Regions from separate parts of the Microbispora sp. NPDC049125 genome, predicted to be linked through region 3. Evidence: riboswitches for the same ligand, from Rfam matches in the RefSeq annotation. Region 3 holds a riboswitch; each other region holds the start of a gene.

Region 1 (5,981 bases), on a different contig from region 3:
CGCCCTCGATTCCGTGCCTTTGGAAGTCGGTCCCGGTATGGGCCAGCACCAGCGCGCGGTCGCCGCCCGGCCGGACGCGCGCGATGAGCACGGCTTCACGCAACTCGGGGGGCATTCGCCCCGCCATGCCTTCGGCCAGGGGGCGCCAGCCGCGTTTGTACTCGTTCTGCAGGTCCCGATAGATCCAGTCGCGGTCGAGGCTTTCCACGACAGCGCCATAGGGGTAATCGCCGTGGAAGGGCTTCACGCCCATCGAGGCCCAGATGGTCAGGCCGTTGTCCGGGGCGAACTCGCAGCCACCGGTCCAGGTGCCGAAGGTGTGCCAGGCCACCAGCGCGGTAAGCCACGGCACCTTGGACACGGCGAAATAGGTGTCCCACGGGGACGGCCCGTGTCCGAGCGCGAAGTACCCGAGGAGCTTTCCGTCCGGCGATATGTCACACCGGCGCGGGTAGAGCGTCCCGCGAAGCCAGGCGCCCGATGTCACCTCACGGCTGCGCAAATCCCACTCCAGCAGATGCCACCAGCCGGCCGGGCCGCGGCGCATGATCAGCGCGACGGGCGCTGCCCTGGCGACAAGTACGTAAAGGCGGCAGGGGGGTGCAGAGTCGGTCACGATGCGCGCTCCCGTAGATCCGGCGTCCCGATGATCCTTGATCGCGGCACGCCGGTTGTCCAGGGAGATCTCCGCTCCGGCATCGTCGAGACGCGGACATCGAGCCGGGCCGGGAGCCCGGAGCCGCGGCGCGTCATCGCAAGATCGGCACATGGACGGCGGGAACGCTAGCCTGGAGCGACATCGAGCGGAAGGGGCTGCGGAGGATGGTCCTGGAGGGGACGGCCCGCGCGCTGCTGCGCCGCCTGGCGGCCGAGCAGGCGCAGTCACGGGTGCCGTCGATGGTGGCGGCGCTGGTCAGGGGCGGCGAGACGGTGTGGTTCGGAGCCAGGGGGCAGGTGGACGGGCAGCCGCCCACGCAGGCCACCCAGTACCGCATCGGCTCGATCACCAAGACGTTCGTCGCCGTCATGGTGATGCGGCTGCGCGACGAGGGACGGCTCGACCTGCTCGATCCCGTGGGCAAGCACGTCCCGGGCACTCCGGTGGGCGACGTCACCGTCGCTCAGCTGCTGTCCCACTCCAGCGGGCTGACGGCCGAGTCGCCGGGCGAGTGGTGGGAGCGGACCCCGGGAGTTCCGGCCGCCGAGCTGATCGCCGCCCTCGGGCCGGAGTCGGCCAGGCACCGCCCCGGCCGCCGCCTCCACTACTCCAACGTCGGCTTCGCGCTGCTCGGCGAACTGGTGGCGCGCAAACGGTCGGAGCCCTGGGAGGACGCCGTGCGCGCGGAGATCCTCGAACCGCTCGGCATGCGCGACACCACGCCCCGCCCCCGCCCGCCCCACGCGACCGGGTACGCCGTCCACCCGTGGGCCGACGTGCTGCTCCCCGAGCCGGAGCACGACCACGGCGCCATGGCGGCGGCCGGGCAGCTCTGGTCGACCACGGCCGACCTCGTGCGCTGGACCTCCTTCATCGGCGGCGACACCGGCGAGGTGCTGCGGCCCGACACGCTCGCCGAGATGCGTGAGCCGGCCGTCGTAGAGGACGGGCACGCATGGACGCGCGGCTTCGGCCTCGGCATCCAGCTGTCCCGGCACACCGGCCCCGGCGGCGCGCGGCGCCTGGCCGGGCACAGCGGGTCGATGCCGGGTTTCCTCGCCACCGTGTGGGCCGACCCCGCCGACGGGACAGGAGTGCTGTGGATGGCCAACACCACCTCCGGCGTGCGGGGCGGCCTCGACACCGACCTGCTGGACATCCTCGCCGAGCACGAGCCGCCGCTGCCGGCCGAGTGGGCCCCCTCCCCCGTGGACGAGGACCTGCTGGCCCTGACCGGCCCGTGGTACTGGGGGCCCGCGCCCTACGTGCTGCGGCTCCTGCCGCGCCGCGGCCTGTCGCTCACCCCCATGAACAGCCAGGGCCGGGCCTCGCGCTTCGCCGCCATGGCCGACGGCACCTGGCTCGGCCGGGACGGCTACTACGCCGGGGAGACCCTGCGGGTGGTCCGCGCCGCCGGGGGCGTCCACCTCGACATCAACACGTTCGTCTTCACGCGGGAGCCGTACGACCCGGCGGTGGGGGTGCCGGGCGGGGTGGATCCGCAGGGCTGGCGCTGACTCCTTCCCCACGCCGGGGCAGAATGCCGCCATGCGACTGCTGGTGCTTGGGGGGACGTCGTTCGTCGGGCGGTGGGTGGTCACGGCCGCCGCGGAGCGGGGATGGCGGGTCACCACCTTCAACCGCGGCCTCGGCGGATGGGCCCATCCCGGAGCCGAGGCGATCATCGGGGACCGGCTGCGCCCGGCGGACCTGGCCAAGCTTGGCGCCGGCCGGTGGGACGCGGTGATCGACACCTGGGCCGGCGCGCCCCACGCCGTCCGCGACAGCGCCCGCCTGCTCGCCGGCCGGGCCGGCCGGTACGTGTACGTCTCCAGCCGGGCCGTGTACGCGTCGCCGCTGCCGCGGGGCCTCGACGAGACCCACCCAACCGTCGATGCCTCAGCTGACGCGGAGGCGACCGGATACCCCGAGGACAAACGGGGTGGCGAGCTCGCCGCGCTGGAGGCGTTCGGCGACCGGGCGGTGCTGGCGCGGGCGGGGCTCATCCTCGGTCCGCACGAGGACCTCGGGCGCCTGCCCCACTGGCTGCTGCGGGCCGAGCGGGGCGGCCCGATGCTCGCGCCCGGCCCGATCGACCTGCCCCTGCGCTTCATCGACGTCCGGGATCTGACGGACTGGATGCTGGACGCGGCCGAGGGCGGCGTGTCCGGACCGGTCAACCTGGTCAACCCGGCCGGGCACGCCACCATGGGATCGCTGCTGCGGGCCGTCGTCGACGTCACCGGCGGCCGGGCGGAGCCCGTCTGGGTCGCCCCCGAGGCGATCGAGGCTGCGGGGATGGACCGCTGGGCCGAACTGCCGGGCTGGCTCCCGCCGGAACCCGAACTGGCGGGGCTCGTCTGGACGGACATCAGGCGGGCCGAGGCCACCGGACTGCGCTGCCGGCCCCTGGAGGAGACCGTGGCCGACACCTGGGCCTGGCTGGTCGCGGGCGGCCGGGTGCCGCCTCCCGGCATGGCGGAGCTGGGTCTCGACCCCGCCAAGGAGCGGGAGATCCTGGCCGCTTGGGGGCGCCGGCGGAGCGCGTGACCACACCGGGCCACTCGGGGCGACGACCTGATGGCGAGCGCCGGGGGCGTGGCGTGCGGGCTCCGAGGCGAAAGGCGGTGGCGCACGGGCTCCCATGCGAGGAGCGCTGGCGTACAGGCCCCGAAGCGAAGGCAATCGTAGATCTACCTGACCCTCACCCAGGCGATCTACCTGCGACGACGTCCAGGCCTTGACGGAAAGCTGCGACGTAAAATCCGACTTATCCTTACTTGACCGGTTTCGGCGTAGAAGTTACCTTTCATGTAACTCGGGGCATAGTTGTCCGTTTGCCCGGTCAAATGTGCCCCTCTCAGGATCGACACGACCGCCCGGCCTCGGATGGTCGTGTCGCCGCCGAGTCCGCGTCCGCGCGGAGCCGGGGACCCACCTCTCTCCGGGGTGAATCGGCACCCAGTGCCGTAGGGCGACTTCCAGCCCGAACCCGTCAGCTAACCCGGTAGGCGGCATGGAAGCAAGGGAGTACGCCCCGCATGCATGCCCTCAGGACCTGTCTTAGCGCTGCCCTCGCGACGGGAGCCCTCACCTCGGCCCTCTCCGTGGCCCCGTTCGCCGCCCCGCTCGCGGCCCACGCGGACAGCGGGCCCTCGGCACGGACCGTCGCGGACGGCGCCCCCCAGCTCGACCCCCTCGCCAAGGCCGCGGCCGGGCTGCCCAAGGTCGGCCCCGGCGACGTCCTGAAACTGGCCGCAAGCCAGGTGGGCATCAGCGAGAACGCCAACGGCGGGGGCACCAAGTTCCAGCAGTGGTACATGTCCACCCCGCGCGCCAGGGAGACCCTGTCCCGGGACGGCGGCACCCTTTCCGGCTACGCCAACGCGCCGTGGTGCGACATGTTCGTCTCCTGGGTCGGCCAGAAGCTCGGCATCCAGCCGGTCATGGGCTCCGACGCCTACACGGTGGAGCACGCCCGCTGGTTCGCCGCCCACAACCGCTGGGGAACCGTCCCCAAGCCGGGTGCGGTGGTGTTCTTCAGCTGGAGCGGCAGCAAGAACTTCGACGACATCGACCACGTCGGATTCGTCGTCAAGGACAACGGTAACGGCACGATCCGCACCATCGAGGGCAACGCCGGCGGCGGCGCGGTGCAGATCCGGAACCGGCCCACGTCCAGCATCACCGGATACGGCTACCCCTACTACACCGCTCCCTGATCACCGGAGGCGCGGTCCTCGGCGCGGGTCGTGGTTGACTGGGACCCCTCGAACCTGATCGACGCCGGGCCGCGCCGGCGAGGAGGAGGGACGCCCGTGGTCACTGCCGGCCCCGCCGGGGGGCGGGAGATGACGGCCGACCGCCGGATCGAGGACGAGCTGCGCAGGCTCGCGCCGCTGGCGCTGGGCTCGCTCATCCGGCGCTACGGCCACTTCGACGCCTGCGAGGACGCCGTACAGGAGGCGCTGCTCGCCGCCGCCGTGCAGTGGCCGGCCGACGGCGTCCCCGACAATCCGCAGGGCTGGCTCACCACGGTCGCCTCCCGCCGCCTCATCGACCAGTGGCGCAGCGACGAGTCCCGCAGGCAGCGGGAGGCGACCATGGCGGCGATGTCCCCGCCGGACGCCCTCCAGGCCCCCGAGCCCGGCGATTGGCGGCCCGACCGGGACGACACGCTCACTTTGCTGTTCATGTGCTGCCATCCGGCGCTGTCGGCGCCCTCCCAGGTGGCGCTCACCCTTCGGGCCGTCGGCGGCCTCACCACCGCGCAGATCGCCCGGGCCTTCATGGTGCCGGAGGCGACGATGGCCCAGCGCATCAGCAGGGCCAAGCAGCGCATCAAGACGACGGGGATCCCGTTCGGCATGCCGCCCGAGCAGGAGCGCGAGGAACGGCTCCGGGTGGTCCTGCACGTGCTGTACCTGATCTTCAACGAGGGCTACACCACCACCTCGGGCCCGGACCTGCAGCAGGCGGAGCTGACCGGCGAGGCGATCCGGCTGGCCAGGGCCGTCCACCGGCTGCTGCCCGAGGACGGGGAGGTCGCCGGGCTGCTCGCGCTGATGCTGCTCACCGACGCCCGGCGGTCGGCGCGCACCACCCCCGACGGCGCGCTGGTTCCCCTCGCCGAGCAGGACCGCGGCCGGTGGAACCGCGACCAGATCGCCGAGGGGATCGCGCTCATCACCGAGACGCTGGCCCGCGCGCCGCTGGGGCAGTACCAGCTCCAGGCCGCGATCGCCGCCGTGCACGCCGAGGCGTCCACCACGCGGGACGTCGACTGGCCCCAGGTCGCCGCCCTCTACGAACTGCTGGAACGGGTGACCCCCAACCCCATGGTCACGCTGAACCGCGCCGTCGCCGTCGCCATGGTCCAGGGCCCGCAGGCCGGCCTCGACCTGCTGCGGCCGCTCGACGCCGACGACCGCCTGGCCGGGCACCACCGGCTGCACGCGGTCCGCGCGCACCTGCTGGAGATGGCCGGTGATCACGCCGCCGCCCGGTCTCTGTACCGCACCGCCGCCCGCCGTACGGCCAGCCTGCCCGAGCAGCGCTACCTGGAGGCCCAGGCCGCCCGGCTCGGCGACGCCTAGCCGCGGTCCGCCGCGGCATCTGATCGTTTCGCCGCTACTTGTCGCCTGCGGCGGACCGTTTGGCGATCTCGGTCTTGACCGTCTCGTGCAACTCGTCCGGCGTGAAGCCGAGGTTGCGCAGGATCTGCGCGGCCGGGCTCTCCTCGGTGCGCATCAGGCCCAGCAGCGAGTGTTCCGTGCCGACCCAGTCGTGGCCGAGCTCGGCCGACGCGCGAAGTGCGTGCTCG
Region 2 (5,981 bases), on a different contig from region 3:
GCAGCGTGAGCAGGCGGAGATACGGCTGCGCGAGCAGCTCGCGGCGCATCGGGCCGCGGCCAAGGAGGAGATCGAGCGGGTCCGCGAGCAGCTCAGGTCCGCCCGCGCGGAGAACTCGGACCTGCGGCGCAAACTGCACGACGCCCGGGAGCGGACGAAGGCGGCCGAGGCGCGCGCCGACGCTCTGGAGGCCGAGACCGCCGAGGCCAGGTCCAGGGCCTCCAGCGCCAACGGGGCCGCCGAGTCCGAGCTGCGCAGGCTCAAGGAGCGGCTCGCCGACGCCGAGCGCCAGATCGAGGCCAGCCGCCGGGCCGCCCGGGAGGGCCGCAGCATGGAGGACGCCCGCGTCCGCGTGCTGATGGACGCCCTGCAGGACGCGGCGGCCGGCTTGCGCAAGGAGCTCGGGCTGCCCACCACGATCAGCAGGCCGGCCGACTACGTGTCCGCCGTCACCCCCGGGGAGCCCGGCGTGACCGGCGTTCCCGCGCGCGCCCTGGCCAACGACGACCCCCAGCTCCTCGATCAGCTCCTGGCGATCCCCAACCTGCACCTGATCATCGACGGCTACAACGTGACCAAGACCGGCTACCCGTCGCTCACCCTGGCCGACCAGCGCGCCCGGCTCCTGACCGGGCTCGGCGGCCTCGCCGTGCAGGTCAGGGTGGAGGTGACCTGCGTGTTCGACGGCGCCGAGCTCAACGGGCCGGTCCAGGTCTCGGCGCCGCGGGGCGTGCGGGTGATGTTCAGCGCGCCCGGGGAGATCGCCGACGACCTGATCCGCAGGCTGGTGCGGGCCGAGCCGGTCGGCCGTGCCATCGCCGTCGTCTCCTCCGACCGCGAGGTGGCCGACTCGGTGCGCCGGATGGGGGCGCGTCCGGTGCCGTCGCTGACGCTGCTGCGCCGCCTCGGCAGGAGCTGACCCGGCCGTCCGCTCAGGGGCGGGCACGCTCCGCTCTCATCCCGTCGCCATTGGTGATGAGTGCCGCGAATACCTGCGAATAGGTTGTAGCTTCAAGATCGCCTAGATAGAGTCGCGCCGCAGGTTGAGGTCGATTCCGCTAGGGGGCCCGAGTGCGAGGGCGAGTACCGGTGGCCACGGCCGTGGCCGCCGCGGTTCTGCTGTTGCCGGTCGCGAGCGCACAGGCGGATCCGAAGCCGACGCTCGCTCAGGCCAAGGCGAAACTGCAGAAGCTGAACTCCCAGGCCGACCAGCTCGTGGACCGCTATAACGCGGCCAGTGAGAAGTGGAAGAAGGCCAAGAAGCAGTACCTCGCGCTGAACGGCGACTACAAGAAGCAGTCCGTCCGGGTGGACGCCCTCCGATCCGGGCTGGTCACGATGGCGGTCAACACCTACCAGGTCGGCGGGGACGCCGGTTTGGGCGGCGTCATCTCCGGCGGAGACCCCGGAGTGACGCTCAGCGGCCTCGCGGCGCTCGACCAGATCTCGCAGGAGCGGGCCGGGCGCCTCCGGGAGTACGAGGACGCCATCAAGGGCCTGAAGGACCGCAGGAACCAGAAGAAGGCGCTCTACGAGGCGGCCACCAAGGTCAAGGCCGAGCTGGCCGGCGAGAAGGACAAGGTCGACGACCTCGTCGACGAGCAGACGCGGCTGCTGCGCAAGCTGGGCGCGTACAACGCCGGCAATCCGAACAGCCCAGGCGTCGTCTACAGCGGCCCCGCGTCAGGCAACGCGCTGGCGGCGCTGCAGTTCGCCTACAAGCAGGTGGGCAAGCCGTACCGCTACGGGGGGACCGGCCCGGGGGCGTGGGACTGCTCCGGCCTCGTGCAGGGCTCGTGGGCGGCGGCGGGGGTCAACCTGCCGCGGACGAGCTACGAGCAGTGGGCGTGGGGCGCGAGCCGCAGAGTGTCGCTCGACGCCCTGGAGCCGGGGGATCTGCTTTTCCACGCGGGGTACGGCCATGTGGGCATGTACGCCGGCAACGGCAAGGTCGTCCACGCCCCGCAGACCGGAGACGTCGTGAAGATCGTCAGTCTCTCCGAGTATCACGCGATCGGGGCCGTACGCCCCTGAGGGTTACCTGGCGGGGTTAGTTCTGTTACCTGTGTTGCGTCAGCCATGCCCTGATGCGGGCGTTGTGAGCAGAGTCACATTTACCTCTTCGTTACATGAGTAACCTGCGGATTTGTCCGATTGTTGGCCGTTATTGGATCTTTATCCGCGGTTGAGGCTTTGCGGAAAGCCGGTCCGGCTCGGTAGCTTCTGGGCCGCGACAGCACGAGTGCTCGTCGCGGTGGGCACGGCCACCCGGCCGGCCCACCTGGCACCTCCACCGAAACGTCACCGACGCCGCCACGAGAAAACCCCCTGCAGAGGGCCCCTGGGCGCGGTGACCTGCCGAGTCCGTGCAGTCAGGAGGCACGGAGCCGGGGAACCAATCGACCTTCTCAAGCGGAGGTCAGGGGTGAATCGGCGCGACACGCGCCGTAGGGCGACTTCCCCGCCCGAATCCGTCAGCTAACCCGGTAGGCGCCAGCGGAAGAACCGAGGAGCAATCCTGTCTACCACCCCCGCTAGTCTGTCTCGCCTTGCCCGCATCACCCTCGGCGCCGCCGCTCTGTCGGCGTCCGTGGGAGCCTTCGGCACCCAGTCGGCGGCGGCCGATACGGGCGATTCGCTGACAGTTACGGTCACGAAGGTGACCACGGAGACCACCGCGAGAGCGGCCTCCAGTACGGCCTCTTCGAAGTCGTCCACCAAGGCGGCCAAGGCCGATTCGAAGAGGAAGGTGAGGAAGCTGAGCAGGGCCGCACTCCAGCGGGCCAAGGCTCGGCGAGCCGTCACCGCGGCCAAGAGTCGCATCGGCGCCCCCTACCGGTGGGGAGCCACCGGCCCGGGGGCGTTCGACTGCTCGGGCCTGGTCCAGTACGCCTGGCGCAAGGCGGGCGTCAAGCTTCCGCGCACGACGTGGTCCATGCGCAGCGGCGTGAAGAAGAAAGTCTCCTGGAACGCTCTACAGCCGGGCGACCTCGTCTTCACGAGCGGCGGCGGTCACGTGGGCCTGTACGTCGGGCACGGCAAGATGATCCACTCTCCGCACTCCGGAGCGCGGGTCAGGATCGACCCGCTCGACTCCTACCGCAAGCGCACCTTCGTGGGAGCGGTACGCCCCGGCGCCTGATCCGTCGTCCCCCGTGCGTCCCCCGTGCGTCCCCAGTGCGTCCGCCGTGGACCTCGGAATCAGGTGACCTCCACAGGAGCGCCGCGCCGGACCTCGTCCGGCGCGGCGCTCCCGCGTCAGGGGGTCTGTTAGCCTCGTGCCCCCGACCTCCCAGGTGAGGAACGTGAGCCAGACCCGCCAGGCCGTCGCTCAGCGTGCCGGGGCCTCCCGCACCCTGGCCCTGCTCGTCGCGGCGGTGACGCTGCTGGCGGGGGTGCCGGGATCCGGCCCGCGGGACATGCTGCTGCCCCGGGCCCGGGCGATCGCCGCCGAGCGTCCCTCCTTGTGGACGGGGGCGTTCGTCGCCCGGGGCGAGCACGCCGTGGTGATCGGGAATCCGAGAGGGCTCGTCACCGAGCTGGCCGCGCTCGCCGACGACGCGAGCCGTACGGTCGCCCGCGTCTGGGGACGGCCCGTCGACGCGGTCGTCCTCGTCCCGCGCACGGCGGAGCAGGCGGCCGAGCTGGCCGCACCGGCCAGGGTGGAGGGCATGGCGGCGCTCGCCGGTGCCGACCGTGTGATCGTCGAGCCGTCCGGGTTCGCCCGGCTGTCGGCGGCGGGCCGCCGGATCGTCGTGACCCACGAGCTCACCCATCTCGCCACCGGCGCGGCCGTCAGCCCTGGTATGCCGGTCTGGCTGGTGGAGGGCTTCGCCGACTACGCCGGCTACCTCGGCAGCGGGCTCCCGGTCACCACCGTGGCCGCCGAGCTGGCCGCGGACGTGCGCGCCGGCTCGGCGCCCCGGGAGCTTCCCGTACGCGCCGACTTCGACGCCGGCCCGGTACGGCGGGCCGAGGCGTACGAGGCCGCATGGCTGGCCTGCCGGTACGTCGCCGGGCGGTTCGGCGAGCGGCGGCTGGTCGCCCTCTACCGCGCGGCTGCGGCGTCGGGCCTGGACGCCGCCCTGCGTGGCACGCTCGGCATGACGGAGGCGGAGCTGACCCGCTCCTGGCGGGCCTACGTGCTCGACCAACTGGCCTCGCCGTAGCGGCGCGGGGGTCCCGGCCGCGCCGCGCCGGCGAGCTGGGACAATTCCGTGGGCCGGTGATCGGACCCGGCCGGCATCACGCCGTCCGCCCCGGGTAGCCGCAGGCGGACGGGACCGTGGGCCGGGACGAGGGCGAGGGGGTGGGGGCGGCGAAGCGCACTCTGATCGTCACCAACGACTTCCCGCCCAGGGCGGGAGGGATCCAGGCGTTCGTGCACGGGCTCGCCAGGTCCCGCCCGCCGGGCTCCGTCGTGGTGTACGCCCCCCGGTGGAAGGGGTGCGAGGAGTTCGACGCGCGTCAGCCGTACGAGGTGGTGAGGCACCCCTCCTCCCTCATGCTGCCGACGCGGGGGGTCGCGCGGCGGGCGGCCGGCCTGGTCGAGGACGGCGGCACGGTCGTCTTCGGCGCCGCGGCGCCGCTCGGCCTGCTCGCCCCCGTCATGCGGCGGGCCGGAGCGGCCCGGGTCGTCATGCTCACCCATGGGCACGAGGCCTCGTGGGCCGGTCTCCCGGTCGCGCGCGGCCTGCTGCGCCGTATCGGCCGGGACGCCGACGTCGTCACCTACCTGGGCGAGTACACGCGGCGCCGCATCGCGCCGGTGATCCCCGGCACCCGGCTCGTACGGCTGGCGCCCGGCGTGGACACGGCCGTCTTCCACCCGGGGGCGGGGGGCGACGGGGTGCGCCGGTCCCTGGGCCTGGGGGACCGCCCGGTTGTGGTGTGCGTCTCCCGGCTCGTCCCGCGCAAGGGCCAGGACATGCTGCTGCGCGCCTGGCCCCTGGTGCTGCGGCGGGTCCCCTCCGCCGCGCTGCTCCTCGTGGGCGGCGGCCCCTCCCGTCAGGGGCTGGAAAGGGCGGTGGCCCGGGGCGGCCTGAGCGGCTCGGTCGTCGTCACGGGCTCGGTCCCGTGGGAGGCCCTCCCGTCGTACTACGACGCGGGCGACGTGTTCGCGATGCCCTGCCGCAGCCGGGTGGGCGGCCTCGACGTGGAGGGCCTCGGCATCGTCTATCTGGAGGCGTCGGCGACCGGGCTTCCCGTGGTCGCCGGTTCATCGGGCGGCGCCCCCGACGCCGTACGGCACGGCGAGACCGGCCTGGTGGTCGACGGCACCTCGCACACGGCCGTCGCCGAGGCGCTGGCCGGGCTCCTGTCCGACCCCGTGCGCGCCCGGGCGATGGGGGAGCGGGGCCGGGCCTGGATCGAGGAGGAGTGGCGGTGGGACCGGGTCGCCACCCGGTTCGCCGGGCTCCTCGACATGACGTCCCGCGACGAGGGCCCGGCGGCCGGGCCGGTCTGAGGGGTGCGCGGCAGGCCGGTGTGAGCGCGGCGCGCGCCCGGCCGGACGCCCGGTTCAGCCGGTGAAGATCTGCACGAGCAGGAACGCGTTGAGCGCGCTGATCACGGTCGCGACCGCCACTCCCATGGCGGTGGTGGAGCGGCGGTTGACCAGGCCGCCCATCAGCTTGCGGCTGCCGGTGAACGCCACGAGGGGCGCCAGGGCGAACGGGATGCCGAAGGACAGCGCCACCTGGCTCAGCACGAGCGCCCGCGTGGGATCGACGCCCGCGGCCAGGACCGCCATGGCCGGGAGCATCGTGACCAGGCGGCGGGCGAGCAGCGGCATCCGCCGGCGCAGGAACCCCTCCATGATCACCTGCCCCGCGTACGTGCCGACGCTCGACGACGCGAGCCCGGAGGCGAGCAGGGCCAGGGCAAACGCGACCGCGGCCCCCGGGCCGAGGATCCTCCCCAAGCCGGCGTGGATGCCCTCCAGGCTGCCGGGGTCGCCTCCGTCGAAGGTCGCGGCGGCG
Region 3 (5,981 bases):
GACCCAGCCGTTCGAGGAGGCGGACGTCACGGTCGCCGAGGACCTGGCCGCGCGCACAGCCGTGTGCATGGACAACGCCCGGCTCTACACCCGCGAGCGCCGCACCGCGCTGACGCTGCAGAGCAGCCTGCTGCCCGCCGAGCTGCCCCAGGCGCTCGGCATGGACATCGTCCCCCGCTACCTGCCGGCCAGCGACCTGATGGGCGTCGGCGGCGACTGGTACGACGTCATCCCCCTGCCCGGCTGCCGTACGGCGCTGGTCGTGGGCGACGTGATGGGGCACGGGACGCGGGCCGCCGCCACCATGGGCCAGCTCCGCACGGCCGCGCGCACCCTAGCGAGCCTGGACCTGCCGCCGGACGAGGTGCTCTTCCGGCTCAACCTGATGAGCCAGGACCTCGATCCGACACAGATCGCCACCTGCATCTACGCCGTCTACGACCCCATCACCCGCAACTGCGCGCTGGCACGCGCCGGTCACGTGCCTCCGGTGCTGCTCCACCCCGACCGCTCCACGGAGATCATCGAACTGCCCTCCGGCCTGCCTCTCGGCATCGGCAGCGAGCCGATGGAGAGCCGCGAGATGATCCTGCCGCCGGGCAGCGTGCTCACCTTCTACACCGACGGCCTGGTGGAGAGCCGGGAGCGGGATCTCGACTCCGGCATCATGGCGCTGCGCCGCCTGCTCGCCCGGCCGGTCGAGGACCTGGACGACATGTGCGATGTGATCATCAGCAGCCAGCGCTCGGGGCACGACCGGGACGACATCGCGCTGCTGGTGGCCCGCGTGCGGGAGCTCGATCCGGACGAGATCGCGTCGTGCCCGCTGCCCGCCGACCCGAGGTTCGTCTCGCACGCCCGCCGGTTCGTCCGCACCACCCTGGCGTCGTGGGGGCTGGACGGCCTGACCGAGAGCACCCAGCTCATCGTGAGCGAGCTGGTCACCAACGCGCTCAAGCACGGCTGGCCGCCCATCGAGCTGCGGCTGCTGCGCGGCAGGACGCTCGTCTGCGAGGTCGCCGACGGCTCCCCGGCCACGCCCGCGCCCCGCGCCCCCTCCCACGACGAGGACACCGGCCGTGGTCTGCAGCTCATCAAGCGCTTCGCCTACCGCTGGGGCACACGTCCCACGCAGTACGGGAAAATCGTATGGGTGGAGCAGCACCTGCCTTGAGCCCGGGGCGCCGGCCTCCCATGACCTGATCGTGAAGAAGGGCTACGGTCTGAGGGGCGGCTCATGGTGAGGAGGGGAAATGATGGACATCCGTGACGCGTACCGCCGGGCGCTGGACGGCTTCGGCCACCGGCTCCACCTCGTACGGGACGGGCAGTGGAGCCTGCCGACCCCCTGCGTGGACTGGGACGTCCGGGGGCTGGTCAACCACCTGGTGGCGGAGAACCTGTGCGTGCCCGAGTTGCTCGCCGGCCGGACGATCGCGGAGCTGGGCGACGCCGTCGACGGCGACGTGCTCGGCGACGACCCGGTGAAGGCGTTCGAGGTGTCGGCGCAGGGCGCCGTCGAGGCGGTGTACGCCGAGGGCGCCCTGACCGCCGTCGCCCGCATGGCCTTCGGAGACGTGCCGGGCGAGGAGTACATCACCGAGTTGTTCGCCGACGCGCTGATCCACACATGGGACCTGGCCCGCGCGATCGGCGGGCCGGAGCGGCTCGACCCCGAGCTCGTCGCCTCGTGTGCCGAGTGGTTCGCGCAGGCGCAGGAGAGCTACCGTCAGGCCGGCGTGATAGGGGAGGAACTCGGTCTCCCCGAGGACGCCGGCCAGCAGGCCCTGCTGCTCGCCGCCTGGGGCAGGACGCCCTGAGTCGCCTGGGGCTGGACGCCCTGAGTCGCCTGGGGCTGGACGCCCTGAGTCAGGGAGCGGCGGCGCCCAGGAGGACCCGTTCCACGACCTGGGCCGCCGCGTAGTCGTCCGGCAGGCCGTCGAGGAAGCCGGTGTCCTGGCCGAGCGTGAGCAGCGGGGGCTCCAGATAGCATGCCCGCGCCCATCAGCATGTAGTCGGCGCCGGCCGGGACCACGCCGAGCTGCCCGGTCCGTGCGACGGCCCGCGCGAGCCGCCACCCGGAGACCGCCACGCCCATCCCGCCCTGGATCAGGACGGGATGGTCCCGCTCAGACACAACCGCTCCCGGCGGCCGCGCACACGACTGGATCGAGATGCTCATCCACGGCTTCCTCCCCCCTGGCGAAGGCACCGGTGGAGGCCCGCCGGCGCTTGGACCGGCCGGATCCGTGGAGGCGCACCCAGCCGATGAGCATCTCACCATTGGGATCCGTGGGGCTGTAGTGACGAAGGTCCCTGCCCGGGAGGCCATGAGTCCCTCGGCCGTGCGCGGTTTCGGGGACGGCGGGGGCTCCGCCGTTTCGGTCAGCGCCCGGTGGGCCGCTTACCGTGGTTGGCCTTCTTCTTCCTGCGAGCCTTCGACTTACGCGCGCGCTTTCCCATCACCCACCAGCTTCCGTGATGTACGGCTTTTGCCCACTGTCCTCCGAGGGGGTCATGCCGTACAAGGGAAAGTAGCGTTGCTTCACTGGGGGCGGCGACGTGCCGTGCGTCTCACTTCACCATGATTCAACACGTCTTCTGCCTATATGTGGCATCATTTGTTTGAATCTGTTGATAGGAGCGATGTAATGCTGGCCCAGCAACGGCAGCAGGCGATCCTGGAAAGGGTCCGCAGGACCGGCGGAGTGCGCGTCGCGGAGCTCGTACGCGATCTCGGTGTCTCCGACATGACCATACGACGCGACCTGGAGGTGCTGGCGGAGCGGGGCTTGGTGGAAAAGGTACACGGCGGGGCGACCGCGGCCGGCACCGGCTCCACCGAGGAGCCCGGGTTCGCGGCCAAGTCCGTACGGCAGCAGGCCGAGAAGGAGGCGATCGCCCGCCGGGCCGCCCAGCTCGTGCGGCCGGGCACGGCGGTGGCGCTGTCGGCCGGCACCACGACGTGGACCCTGGCCCACCACCTGCTGGACGTGCCCGAGCTGACCGTCATCACCAACTCTGTGCAGGTGGCCGACGTCCTCCACCGGGGCGGGCGGGCCGACCAGACGGTCGTGCTCGTCGGCGGCGTGCGGACCCCCTCGGACGCGCTCGTCGGCCCGGTCGCGGTCGCGGCGGTGAGGTCGCTGAACGTCGACACGCTGATGCTGGGTGTGCACGGGATGAGCGCCAGGGCCGGGTTCACCACACCCAACCTGCTGGAGGCCGAGACCAACCGCGAGCTGGTCGCCGCCGCGCAGCAGCTCGTCGTGCTGGCCGACCACACCAAGTGGGGGACGATCGGCATAAGTTCGATGGCCGCGCTGCATGAGGCGCATGTGGTGGTCAGCGACGTCGGCCTGTCCGACGAGGCCAGGACCGAGCTCGCCGAGCAGGCCGGTGAGCTGATCGTCGTCGACCCGAAGGACGCCGAGCTGGAGGCGGCACAGTGAAGCGCACCATCACCCACCTCGCCGACGGCCGGGAGCTGTTCTACTTCGATCGCCGGGACGACGCGGATCACAGCGCCATCGACACCCGCGATCTGCCCCCGCGGCCCTTCTCCTCCGAGTTGCGCTACGACCCCCTGATGGACGAGTGGGTGGCCGTCGCCCGGCATCGCCAGACCCGGACCCATCTGCCGTCCGCCGAGGAGTGCCCACTCTGCCCGGCGCACCCCGGCTCGGAGATCCCCTCCGCGTACGACGTGGCCGTGTTCGAGAACCGCTTCCCGTCCTTCAGCTTCAACACCGGCGAGTACGAGCAGGTGGGCGGGCTCAGCGAGGTGCGGCCGGGGATCGGGCGCTGCGAGGTGGTCTGCTTCACCTCCGACCACGACGCCTCGTTCAGCTCGCTCACCGACGACCAGGTCGAGCTCGTCATGGAGGCGTGGGCGGACCGCACCTCGGAGTTGTCCGCGCTGCCCGGCGTGGAGCAGGTCTTCTGTTTCGAGAACCGGGGCGCCGAGATCGGGATCACCCTGCCCCACCCCCACGGGCAGATCTACGCCTATCCCTACGTCACCCCGCGCACCCGGCAGATCCTCGGGGCGGCCTCCCGGTACGACGGCGGCAACCTGTTCGCCGACGTGCTGGCCGCCGAGCAGAAGGGCCCGCGGGTCGTGGCGTCCAACGACTACTGGACGGCGTTCGTGCCGGCCGCGGCGCGCTACCCGTTCGAGGTCCACGTCTACCCGCACCGCCAGGTTCCGGACATCCCCGCGCTCACCGCCGAGGAGCGCTCGGCGTTCGGGCCGCTCTACACCGACGTCCTGCGCCGGCTGGACGGCCTGTTCGGCGTCGTCATGCCGTACATCGCTGCGTGGCACCAGGCGCCGGTCACGTACGGACGCGACCTCGCGTACCTCCACCTGCAGCTTTTCACCATCAGGCGGGCTGCGGGCAAGCTGAAGTACCTCGCGGGCTCGGAGGCCGCGATGGGCGCCTTCGTCAACGACGTGCTCCCCGAGGAAGCGGCCCGGATGCTGCGCGAGGCGGATAACGGCGCGGTCTCCGAATGATTGCGACTTGGGGTGGCAAGCGCTGAATCTTTACCACTAGTATCCCTCGCACCGGCTGTCACAGCCGGCTCACCTAATCCCGGGCGCCTCGCCCGGGAACCGGGGACCCATCCAGAAACTGGGGTGCAGGCATCACCGTGCCCGGGCTTCTCCAGCCCGAACCCGTCAGCTAACCCGGTAGGCGTATGGAGAGGAGTGGGCGCTGCCCCGCGCGATCCCCCTGGCCGTCGGCATGCTCGCCTGCGCGTCGCTCGTGTTCGGCACGGCGGCCGAAGGCCACGCCGACCCCAAGCCGAGCGAGACCCGGCTCAAGAAGCAGTTGGCAGGCCTGCAGAAGAAGGTCGACCGGCTCATCACCGACTACAACGCCAAACGCGTCGCGCTGGCCAAGGCGAAGGACGCCGAGAAGGCCGCCCGCGACCGGCTGGCGCGGGCGCAGACCGACTACGACGCCGCGCAGCGGGCGATCCGCCAGTTCGCCGGAGCGCGTTACCAGACGAGCGACGCCACGCTCCTGCCGGACCTGAACAGCGCCATGGTCGTGTTCCAGCTCGAACAGGAGCAGGCGGCCATGATCACCCGCTTCGCCGAGGTACGCACCGAGCGGCAGCAGGCCGCCGACGCGGCCCGGGTGCTTGCCGCGCAGCTCACGTCGCAGGCCGCCGCCGTCAAGGGGCAGCGCGAGGACGCCGAGGACCTGATCGACGAGATCAAGGACAAGCTCGACCAACTCGTCCCCGTCGCCCCGGGCAAGCGGGCCGGCGGCTCCTGGGCCCCGGAGCTGCCCAGCGGCTCGGACAACATCACGCCGCGTACCGCGCTGATGCGCACGGAGGTCCGCGACCACTTCCCGCTCGGCTTCCCCGTCGGCTGCTACCGGGCGGAGGACAGCGGCGAGCACCCGCTCGGCCGGGCCTGCGACTTCATGATGAGCTCCGGCGGCTCCATGCCGAGCCCCGCGATGAAGGCGCTCGGCGACAGCGTCGCCGCGTGGGCCATCAAGAACGGCCCCAAGCTCGGCGTGATGTACGTGATCTGGCAGCAGCGGATCTACAACCTCGGCCATCCCGGCTGGCGGCCCATGGCCGACAGAGGCGGGATCACCGCCAACCACTACGACCATGTGCACATCTCGATGTACTGAGCCCGCAAGCCGCCTGCCGGCCCCTTGGCCCAGGCGCTCTCGACGGCCGCCTGTATCCGGTCTCGCCGGAGGGCATCAGGTGCGTGGACGTCCGCAGGGTGAAGCCGGGGTCGGCGTTCGGCAACCGCCTTGATCGACCACCGTCTTCGAAAAGCACCGTCTTCGAAAAGCACCGTCTTCGAAAAGCACCGAGGCGAGACGGTGTCGCAGCATGGGGAAGCCGTGCTCCCGCGTAGTCGGAATTCCCGCCTAGAGCAGGGCTTATACCCCATCTATACCGGCATTCCCTACGCTCCGCCTGAGCCGTTTCCGCGACGT

Evidence for each region. Region 3 has a riboswitch for cyclic di-AMP ahead of AB0B72_RS16130 (coiled-coil domain-containing protein). Riboswitches for the same ligand answer to the same signal wherever they lie in the genome.
Region 1: it holds a riboswitch for cyclic di-AMP, as region 3 does, so the genes downstream of both, AB0B72_RS38100 (CHAP domain-containing protein) here and AB0B72_RS16130 (coiled-coil domain-containing protein) in region 3, are expected to answer to the same signal.
Region 2: it holds a riboswitch for cyclic di-AMP, as region 3 does, so the genes downstream of both, AB0B72_RS05075 (C40 family peptidase) here and AB0B72_RS16130 (coiled-coil domain-containing protein) in region 3, are expected to answer to the same signal.

What each region holds. Positions count from the first base shown of each region.
Region 1 covers NZ_JBEZDW010000059.1:15,218-21,198, reverse strand. Annotated here, with positions in the region: gene AB0B72_RS38115 (hypothetical protein) at 1-547, opposite strand, end outside; gene AB0B72_RS38110 (serine hydrolase domain-containing protein) at 823-2,175, shown strand; gene AB0B72_RS38105 (NAD-dependent epimerase/dehydratase family protein) at 2,207-3,208, shown strand; cyclic di-AMP (ydaO/yuaA leader) riboswitch at 3,551-3,686, shown strand; gene AB0B72_RS38100 (CHAP domain-containing protein) at 3,700-4,380, shown strand; gene AB0B72_RS38095 (RNA polymerase sigma factor) at 4,510-5,754, shown strand; gene AB0B72_RS38090 (Clp protease N-terminal domain-containing protein) at 5,789-5,981, opposite strand, start outside.
Region 2 covers NZ_JBEZDW010000003.1:181,600-187,580, forward strand. Annotated here, with positions in the region: gene AB0B72_RS05065 (NYN domain-containing protein) at 1-919, shown strand, start outside; gene AB0B72_RS05070 (NlpC/P60 family protein) at 1,090-2,034, shown strand; cyclic di-AMP (ydaO/yuaA leader) riboswitch at 2,347-2,508, shown strand; gene AB0B72_RS05075 (C40 family peptidase) at 2,660-3,142, shown strand; gene AB0B72_RS05080 (hypothetical protein) at 3,306-4,169, shown strand; gene AB0B72_RS05085 (glycosyltransferase family 4 protein) at 4,286-5,467, shown strand; gene AB0B72_RS05090 (Nramp family divalent metal transporter) at 5,522-5,981, opposite strand, start outside.
Region 3 covers NZ_JBEZDW010000012.1:25,539-31,519, forward strand. Annotated here, with positions in the region: gene AB0B72_RS16110 (SpoIIE family protein phosphatase) at 1-1,174, shown strand, start outside; gene AB0B72_RS16115 (TIGR03086 family metal-binding protein) at 1,254-1,820, shown strand; gene AB0B72_RS16120 (DeoR/GlpR family DNA-binding transcription regulator) at 2,652-3,452, shown strand; gene galT (galactose-1-phosphate uridylyltransferase) at 3,449-4,519, shown strand; cyclic di-AMP (ydaO/yuaA leader) riboswitch at 4,580-4,717, shown strand; gene AB0B72_RS16130 (coiled-coil domain-containing protein) at 4,752-5,663, shown strand.